DNA from 2 places in the Micromonospora sp. NPDC007271 genome. Region 1 is predicted to be linked to the other one. Evidence: riboswitches for the same ligand, from Rfam matches in the RefSeq annotation. Region 1 holds a riboswitch; the other holds the start of a gene.
The links. A riboswitch is a leader RNA that binds a small molecule or an ion and turns the genes downstream of it on or off. The one in region 1 is predicted to bind S-adenosylmethionine.
Positions count from the first base shown of each region.

Region 1 (4,353 bases):
CGGTCTGGTGTCCAGACCGGCTACGTGGATGTGGATCAACTCGGGATGTGCTATCCGGAGCCGGCTGGCGATCCCGGGCGACACCGGATGAAGACACGCAATCTGAATGGTGTCATCGCCGGGTACCGGGCGGCGGGAGCCCGGTGCGTGGTGGTCTCGGGCGTCGTCGACGCCCGTCACGGCGTGCACCGCGATGAGCTGACACAGGTGGCGTTGACGGTCTGCCGGCTACGGGCCGAGGAGGAGCAGCTGGCACAGCGGTTCGTCGGCCGGCAGGGACACAACGGCGGACTGGCACAGGCATTGCAGGAGGCCGCCAACCTGGACACTGGCACTGTTGCCGAGGTCTGCGTGGACACCAGTGGGCTCACCGTGGCCGACGTGGCGCGGCAGGTGCGCGACCGCGTGAGCGGTTGGCCCGGGCTGAGCGACCCGCAACGGCCGTTGTCGCCCGTCCGCAGCGACTCTGCAGACGGCCTCGGAGCTGGTGTGGACCCTGACGGGCGCGTGCTGTGGCTGTGTGGCGCCACCGGTGTCGGCAAGTCCACCATCGGTTTCCAGGTCTACCTGAAGGTTCTCGGCGCCGGGCTGACGGCGGCCTACATCGACCTGAATCAGATTGGCTTCTGCGGCCCTACGCCTGCCGATCATCGCCTCAAGGCCCGCAACCTCGCGGCCCTGTGGCGTACCTACCGGGACGCTGGCGCTCAGGCGCTGGTCATGGTCGGCCCGGCAGAGGACGAGGCGGCCCTCGGCGTGTACGGCGACGCGCTGCCCGCATCGGCGGTGACCGTGTGTCGCCTGCACGCCGACCGTGACACGCTGACCAGCCGGATCATGCTTCGCGGCCAAGGTCGTGGCAGCTGGTCGGAGCCGGGCGATCCACTGGTCGGCAAGCCCACCGCGCACCTGCTGAGCGTCGCCGACCAGGCGGCGCAGGAGGCGGAGGCTCTGGAACGAGCCGCGATCGGCCATCGGATCGACACCGACAGGCACACGATCGCAGAAATCACCGACCTGGTGGTGGCCCGAACCGGGTGGCCGGACCAGCTGCCATAGCCCACGCCATCACTGCTGGGCGACGCAGCTTCCGGGATGGCCCGCCGCTCGCTGACAGTGATCCGCTTACCTCAGGGGTGCTGGCGCCCATCGATATTTGGGAAGGGACGGGCGCCAGAGCCACCAGTGCCAGTAAGTGATCAGGTACTTGTTGGTTGCTTTCCCGGCTGTCCACGGTGAGTGGTCGCCCGGCAGTCGTGTCGTCGGAGAGCCGCAGCGTCAGGGCTGCGTCGGCCAGGTTCGAGCCGCCTCACCGCACGGTTCGCCGCTGACGAACAGTTCGACCAACACGACCGCTCACCGCGGTCGTCGCATGTCTCCCCGCCTGGTTCTCGGGGTTGCTCCCGGCGTCGATGATCTCTATGCTCCGTGGACGTCACGAGTGGTCAGCGTCAAGCCTCCCGGCTTGCTGACCCGGCAACCGCGCCACCCGCGCACGGTGCCCCCGGGAGAAGACCAGGCCGACCGCTAACTGCGGCCCGGCAAGAGCGGGTGCCTCGAGGCACCGGAAGGCGAGTTCACCGTGCCATTCGAAGAGCTGGATCTGGCCGCTTTCGCAGTCTGCCTGACCTGCGGATGCCTCCAAGGTGGTGTCCCGCGCGAGCAGCGGTGCCGCTGCCAGCCACGTACGCCGGACTGGGAGCAGCAGTGGCAGGGGCAGGACATCTCCAGCGACCTCGACCTGTGCGTGTTGTGCGTCCGGGACACGGTCACCACCCGAACCCGGTGGTCGTGGCTGGGCTGCGAAACCTGCCGGCACGTCTCGCAAGTCGTCGGCGAACGGTACGGCCACCGCAGCGCACTGCCACTGGGACGACACTCGATCATGAACGGCGACGTGGTCCAGCCGCCGGCGGCCACGGCCACCGAGGTCACCGGCTCGCTGATCGCCGCAACCCGGCGCTGGAACGCACTACGCGAATGGCGACAGGCGGAGTTCGACCGACTCGCCGAGCCGCTACGCGCAACGGGCCCGACCGTGCCCCTGATCGAATGGCAGCGGCGATGGCCACCATCGCTCGGGGCGAGCGTCGATGCCTTCGACCGCTACGGCGCCGTGCCCGTACCCACCGACCTCAGCAGCCTGCGACAGGCCCAGGCCAGGTTCCGATCCTCGGCGCGTTGACCGCCATCCCGGCGCAGCTGCTGTTGGTGGTGCCCGGCATCGTCGACGGCAGCTGCGTTGGCCCTCTCCTCGCCGGCGGTCCGTACCCCAGATGGCGCGCCACCGGACGCGCCGTCGTGGCTGGTGGTGCGGGCCAGGCCGGGACCGGCCGTTCTCGGTGCCCGTCATCCGACCTTGGTGAGCGTCCCCCAGCCGATCGGGCTGTCGGTACGTTCCCGGGTGAAGCGGAAGGCTACGGTCATGCGGCCGTCGGCGAGCAGCCGGAAGTCCAGATTCACCTCGCGGCTGCACTGAGATCCGGTGCGGATCTCCTCGGTCACCTGCAGCCGCCGAGCCTGCGCCACCTCCAGCGTGAGCGTGCCCTGACACTCGAGCTCCGGATACCGGACCGTGCCAACCTGATCGCCGGCCGCTCCGACCTTGAGGGTGACGACGCTGGTGTAGGGGCTTCGCGGACTGTTGGGCTGGGTGATTTGACCTCGCCATGTGCCGACGAAGGCCTGGGGCACGGAGCTGGTGGCAGGATCGGCGCCCGGCCAGAGCCGAGCGTCGCCGAGCACGCCGTACGGAGTGTCGGAAACCTCGCATTCGCCGGCAACCTTGATCGCCGAGACAACCAGTTCCCCGACGCCGCTCAGATCGATGTCCACTGGTTCGCTGCGGTCGGGCGACACCTCCACGGACTGGACGACGTTGCCGTCGAGCGTGAAATCGACGCGGGCGGTGACATCAGCGGGCGTCTCCCCGCTGAGTCCGACGAAGCTGCGCAGGCGGCGGTAGCCATGGCCGAGCTGGTATGTCAACGTGGCCGGCGTCCCCTCGCAGCCGACCCACGCACCGGTCGAGTGAGGATACGTTGAACCGTCGAAGACTCCGGTGACCTGCTGGCCGCTGCTTCCGGCGGCGGACGCCGACGGGTCGAGTGTGTACAGGTAGACGGACTTGCCGGTGGGTGCGGGTCCGGGTGCCTGTTCCCACCAGACCGATACGTCGACGAGGTCCGCCGCGGCGCCGCGGTCGTTGACCCACATGTCCGCCGCGAGCCGCCCCCACTTCACAATCTCGATGGCCCGGAGCCACCGCAGCGCCGCGACCGCCCGTTGCGCGTTCGGCGGAACGCGCCGATACGACTTCCACAGTTCCTGGTCGGGGTCGACTCCCCGCAGCCGCACCTCGTGCTCGAGCGTGTGCTGCAGACAGCCGGTCATTCCGCTCACCGCGCCAGCGATGTCGCGCGCGGTGAGATCCTCTGCCGTGCCGAGCATTCGGACCACACAGTCGATCGTCCAGATCCCCAGTTCCTTGCCGCCGGGCGCTGGTAGGTCCGCGCCAACCTGTTGCGCGACCTCCATCGCCAGCCACACCACGGCGGCACCCCCGTCGGCACGCGCGTGGCCCTCGAGGTGTCCGCTCGCGGTGGCCGGCGGGTCGTAGACGACCTGGGCCGAGCCGGTGGGAAGGAGGAACACGCGCTTTCGACCGGTCTCGGCGGCAACCTTCTGCAGGAAGCCGGACAGGCCGTCGTCGAGCAGCGAGCCGGACCAGCCCGCGAAGGGGGTGTCGAGGTCGACCGCCACCGGGTAGCCGCGGTTGTTGACCAGGTTGAGGTCGAACCCGAACCCTTCGCGTCCGACGCACGCGAAAATCTGCGCGTTGGCGTCCTCAACGGTCAGCACCTGGCTGATCCATTCCGGCTTGGGGTCCGACGTGCAGTCCGGGCGGGTGGCCCTGCTGCCCAGGAGCCGCCCACTCTGGTACTCGAGCCAGCTCGCCGCACTGACGATGCCGCTGCCGGCATCGTTGACCCGGTCCAGGATCCAGGTCTTGAACGAGAATCCGCTCAGCTGCGCGACCAGTCGGCGATTTCCGGGGTCCGCGACGGTTTCGGTCGGAAGCCACCAGCCGCTCACGTCGTCGAACGTGGCGACGAGCGGGCGCGTGTCCGGTGGGACCTTGCCGGGGTCGTACGGCATGGTCAGCTCCACCGGTCGGATGGGATCGTGATCGGCGATGATCTCCCACGACTGCCCGTCGGGTTGCAGCAGGCCGAGCCGGTCCAGGGCAGGGGCGCGACGCGGTTCGAGACGTACCCGCGTCCCGCTCGGCAGCGCGCCGGCGGGTACGCGCAGCGAGGCGCCCTGCGGATGATGCAGGACGAGTCCGTTGCC
Region 1 covers NZ_JBEYER010000099.1:15,419-19,771, reverse strand. The annotation lists gene ABZ570_RS27535 (hypothetical protein) at 1-1,059, shown strand, start outside; SAM riboswitch class IV at 1,434-1,554, shown strand; gene ABZ570_RS27530 (hypothetical protein) at 1,583-2,185, shown strand; gene ABZ570_RS27525 (hypothetical protein) at 2,350-4,353, opposite strand, start outside.

Region 2 (4,353 bases), on a different contig from region 1:
CGCGAGCGCGACGTGCACGCCGTCGCCGCCGAGCGGGTGGAGAAGGAGCACGGCTCGACCGGCCTCTACCTGTAGGCCCGCCCGGCCGGCTGCGGGCGTCGTTTGCGCCGCTGCCCGGCGGGAAGCCCAGGCACCTCAGCCCTGGGGAGGGACCATGCCAATTGTGCTCAAAAAGCTACTGGCCTGGGGACTCGTCGCGTTCCTGATCTACTTCGTGGCCTTCCGCCCGGACGGCGCGGCGCAGCTGGTCAGGACGATCGGGACGGCTCTGATGGCCATCGCCCAGGGGGTCGGTGACTTCCTCACCCGCCTGATGAGCTGACCCCGCGCCGGCCGACCGACCGACCAGGTGACCGGTCGGGCGGCCGGCAGAGCCGGAACGCGTTCAGGCGCCGGGCGGCCAGGGGGTCGCGGGGCGCGGGCCGTACCAGCCGGGCGGGCCGTAGCCGGCCGGGTAGGCCGGCGGTGGCGGCGGGGCCAGCACCACCGGGATCGGCACGACCGGCTCGTCCGGGGCCTCGACCGCCCGCTGCGACCCGTCCGGGAAGCGCAGGTGGTAGCTCCGCCCGTCCCAGACGCCGACCGGCGCCTGCGGGTCCCGACCCACGAAGAACGCCCGGTACGCGGCGATCGCGTCCAGCAACTCCCGCTCCTCCCGCGTTGTCCGGTCCCGCTCGGCCGGCTTGCGGTCCAGCCCCCGGCGCATGCCGTCGCGCAGCAGCGCGAGCCGCGTCGCGGCGAACTGGTAACCCCGCATCGCCTTCACCCCGCCCTCGCCGGCCACCCGGCGGGCCCAGGTACGCGCGGCGTGCCGCCGGCCGAGGCTGCCCAGGGCCGCCACCTCGGGCGGGGTGAGCCAGCCGGCCCGCACGTAGTCCGGCAGGATGCGTTCGGTGAGCCGCCCCTCCCAGGCGCGCAGCCAGATCGCCAGCCCCACCATCGCGAAGAAGATCGGCACCATCACGCCGATGTAGCCGTACAGGACGATCACCGGCTGCCCGATGCTGACGGCGAGCGTGGGCAGCAGGTTCCACGTGCCGTGCAGCATCATCGCGACCAGCAGGCCGGCGATCGGGGCGAGGACGCGGACCCGGCGGTCGGCCGTACGGGCGGCGATGCCCAACCCCACCCCGGTCATCGAGGTGAACAGCGGGTGGGCGAAGCCGAAGAGCAGGATCCGCACGATGAAGATGGCGATCACCTGCTGGGCGCCGGTGGCCGGACCGTACTCCTGGACGCCGGCGCGGTAGCCGTATCCGCCGAGGTAGAGGATGTTCTCCACCATGGCGAAGCCGACCGCGGAGAGCCCGCAGTAGACCAGTCCGTCGGTGATCCCGGAGAACTCCCGGCGGCGGAAGATCAGCAGCAGGATGGGACCGGCCGCCTTGGTCAGCTCCTCGATGAACGGGGCGACCAGCACGGCGGTGAGCGCCGCGGGCAGCCCCCAGGCCTTGAACAGCCCGGCGAAGCCCTCGTTGACGTTGATCGCGATCGAGGTCGAGACGAACGCGCCCCAGGCGAAGCAGAAGATCAGGTAGCGCAGCGGCTCCGGCTCGTAGCGGTCCAGCCAGAGAAAACAGGCGACGAGCACCGGCACCGGCAGGATCGCCGCCACCACACCGACCAGCAGTGCTTGCGGTCCGAGGTTGGAGCCGAGCCGGTAGAGGATGAAGACCGCGCCGACGGCGATCACCAGCACCACCACGGCGAGCGCCACGAGCCGCGGCCAGCCGAGTCGGCGTAGCGGCATCCGGGGGGTCGCCGAGCCCGGCGGCGGGACGGCGGGCACGGGCGGTGGCGGAGCGTCGCCGGGCGGGGTGTCGGCCATGCGGTCAGCGTAGTCACCCGCGGGCCGCTGGTCCGGCCCCATGGGCGCGCGCTATGCTGCCGGGCAGGTCACGAGCGCCAGCGTCAAGCCCCGGCTTGCTGGCCGGCAACCCTCGTCGAGTTCGCGGTGGGGTGCCCCGGGTGATGACCGGGCCCAGTCCGACCGTGCTGGGCAAGCGCGGACCCCGTCCCGGTAGCCACGCCCCCGGGGTCCCCTGGACCCGGGAGGTTCCGGCATGACCGTCACCCTCGTACCCGCTCCGCCCCCGCTGGCCGAGCCGCCGGCGCCGGCCCGGCCGGACCCGCTCGCCGTGCTCGGCGTACCCGGGGAGATAAACCTGGACCACGCGGCCAGCGCGCCGTGCGCGCGGGCGGCAGCCGACGCGGTGGCCGCGCTCCTGCCCTGGCACGCGAGCGTGCACCGGGGCGCCGGGGCGCTGTCCCGACGCTGCACGCTGGCCTACGAGCGGGCCCGGCAGACGGTGGCCGACTTCCTCGGCGCCCGCCCCGGCGACCACGTGATCTTCACCCGGAACACCACCGACGCGGTCAACCTGCTCGCCCGGGCACTGCCCACCGGCACCACCGTGGTCACCTTCGCCGGTGAACACCACGCCAACCTGCTGCCGTGGCCACGCGGCTCGGTCCGGCTGCCGGTGCCGGCCAGCCCGGCCGAGGCGGTACGCGGACTCGACGCCGCGCTGCGCGAGCTGCGCCGGCCGGGCCCCATCGGGTCGGCGACCGGCACCCGACCCGATCTACCGGTGCTGGTCGCGGTGACCGGGGCGAGCAACGTGACCGGGGAACGCTGGCCGGTGGCCGAGCTGGCCCTGGTGGCCCGCCGGCACGACGCCCGGATCCTGGTGGACGCCGCGCAGCTCGCCCCGCACGCCCCGGTCGACCTGGCCGCGCTGGACGTGGACTACCTGGCGCTCTCCGGCCACAAGCTGTACGCCCCGTTCGGCGCCGGCGTGCTGGTCGGGCGCGGGGACTGGCTGGACGCCGCGCCGCCGTACCTGGCCGGCGGCGGGGCGACCAGTCACGTCGGTACCGCCACCCACGAGGTGCGGTGGGCCACCGGGCCGGCGCGGCACGAGGCCGGCACCCCGAACCTGCTCGGCGCGGTGGCGCTCGCCGCGGTCTGCGCCGCGCTCGCCGAGGCGGACCGGGACGCGCTGCACGCCCGCGAGCAGGCGCTGCTGGCCCGGTTGCGGGACGGGATCGCCGCCCTGCCGCACGTGGTGGAGCTGCGTACCTTCGGCCCGGACGCGCCCCGCGTCGGCATCGCCTCGTTCGTGGTCGCCGGCCGGGACTCCGCCGAGGTCGCCGCGTACCTGGCCGACGCGCACCGGATCGGGATCCGGGACGGGCTCTTCTGCGCCCACCCGCTGGCCCGGCGGCTGCTGGCCGAGGCGGGGGCGCGCAGCGGCCGGCGGGACCTGCCCCCGACCGCGCTGCGCGCCAGCCTCGGCCTCGGCACCACCACCGCCGAGGTGGACGCGCTGCTCGCCGCCCTCGCCCGGCTGGCCTGAGCCGCCCGAGGGCGAAGCGGGGGACGGGCTCAGCCGACGGGGGGCGCGGTGGGAGGTTGGGGGGCGGGACTCTGCTCGGTCCTGCCGCCCGTCCGCTGCTCCCGCTCGCCGAACGCCTGCCGGACCAGCCGGTTCGCCTCCTCCTGCTCGACCCCGGAGGCCACCATCAGGTCGCTCGCCGTGGTACGCACCTGCGCGATCACCACGCTGCCGGAGAAACCGACCCCCTCGGCGTACGCCCGGCCCGCCTCGCTGACCGCGCGCAGCGAGCGCTCCCGGGCACGCTGCGGCTCCTCCCCGACGGCGAACTCGTGCCGGAGCAGGCGTACCGACTCGGCGAGGTGGGCGATCGCGGCGGGCATCGGCTCGGGGACCGGTTCCTCGTCCTCGATCAGGGTGACCGAGCGTCGGATCAGGGTGCCGCTGTTGCGCATGGCCCGGTCGATCGGGTCGGCCGCCTCCGCGTAGTGGGTCAGTTCGCTGCGCCGGTGCCAGCGGGCCGGCGAGATGGTCACGGTCTCCTTGGCACCCTCGATCGCCTCCGAGAACTCGGCCAGTTCCGCCTTGTTCTCCCGCAACCGGAACAGCGCCCGCTGCGCCGCGGCCCGATCGCGCGTGCGTAACGCCTCCGCGCAGACGTCGAGCTGCCCGGCGAGCAGGTCCAGCGCCGGCCGGGCGGCCCGGTTGATCACGCGTAACGGGTTCAGCGGCAGCAGGATCGAGGAGACCAGCAACGCGATGCCCCCGCCGATGGCCGCGTCGATGAAGCGTGGCACCTCCAGGTTCTTGGTGGAGGGGCTGAGCGTGACGATCAGTACGGCGGTGGCCGCCGCCTGGATCACGACGGCCACGCTCGCCCCGGCGAAGATGCTCAACAGGATCGCCACGGTGACCACCACGCCGAGCTGCCACGCGCCGCTCCCCAGGACATAGATCAGACCGTCGCCGAGCGCGACCCCGATGGCCACCCCGACGATCAGCTCCACGGTCCGGC
Region 2 covers NZ_JBEYER010000028.1:3,451-7,803, forward strand. The annotation lists gene ABZ570_RS12760 (co-chaperone GroES) at 1-75, shown strand, start outside; gene ABZ570_RS12765 (hypothetical protein) at 155-322, shown strand; gene ABZ570_RS12770 (PrsW family intramembrane metalloprotease) at 386-1,870, opposite strand; SAM riboswitch class IV at 1,895-2,012, shown strand; gene ABZ570_RS12775 (aminotransferase class V-fold PLP-dependent enzyme) at 2,064-3,359, shown strand; gene ABZ570_RS12780 (FUSC family protein) at 3,389-4,353, opposite strand, start outside.
Region 2: it holds a riboswitch for S-adenosylmethionine, as region 1 does, so the genes downstream of both, ABZ570_RS12775 (aminotransferase class V-fold PLP-dependent enzyme) here and ABZ570_RS27530 (hypothetical protein) in region 1, are expected to answer to the same signal.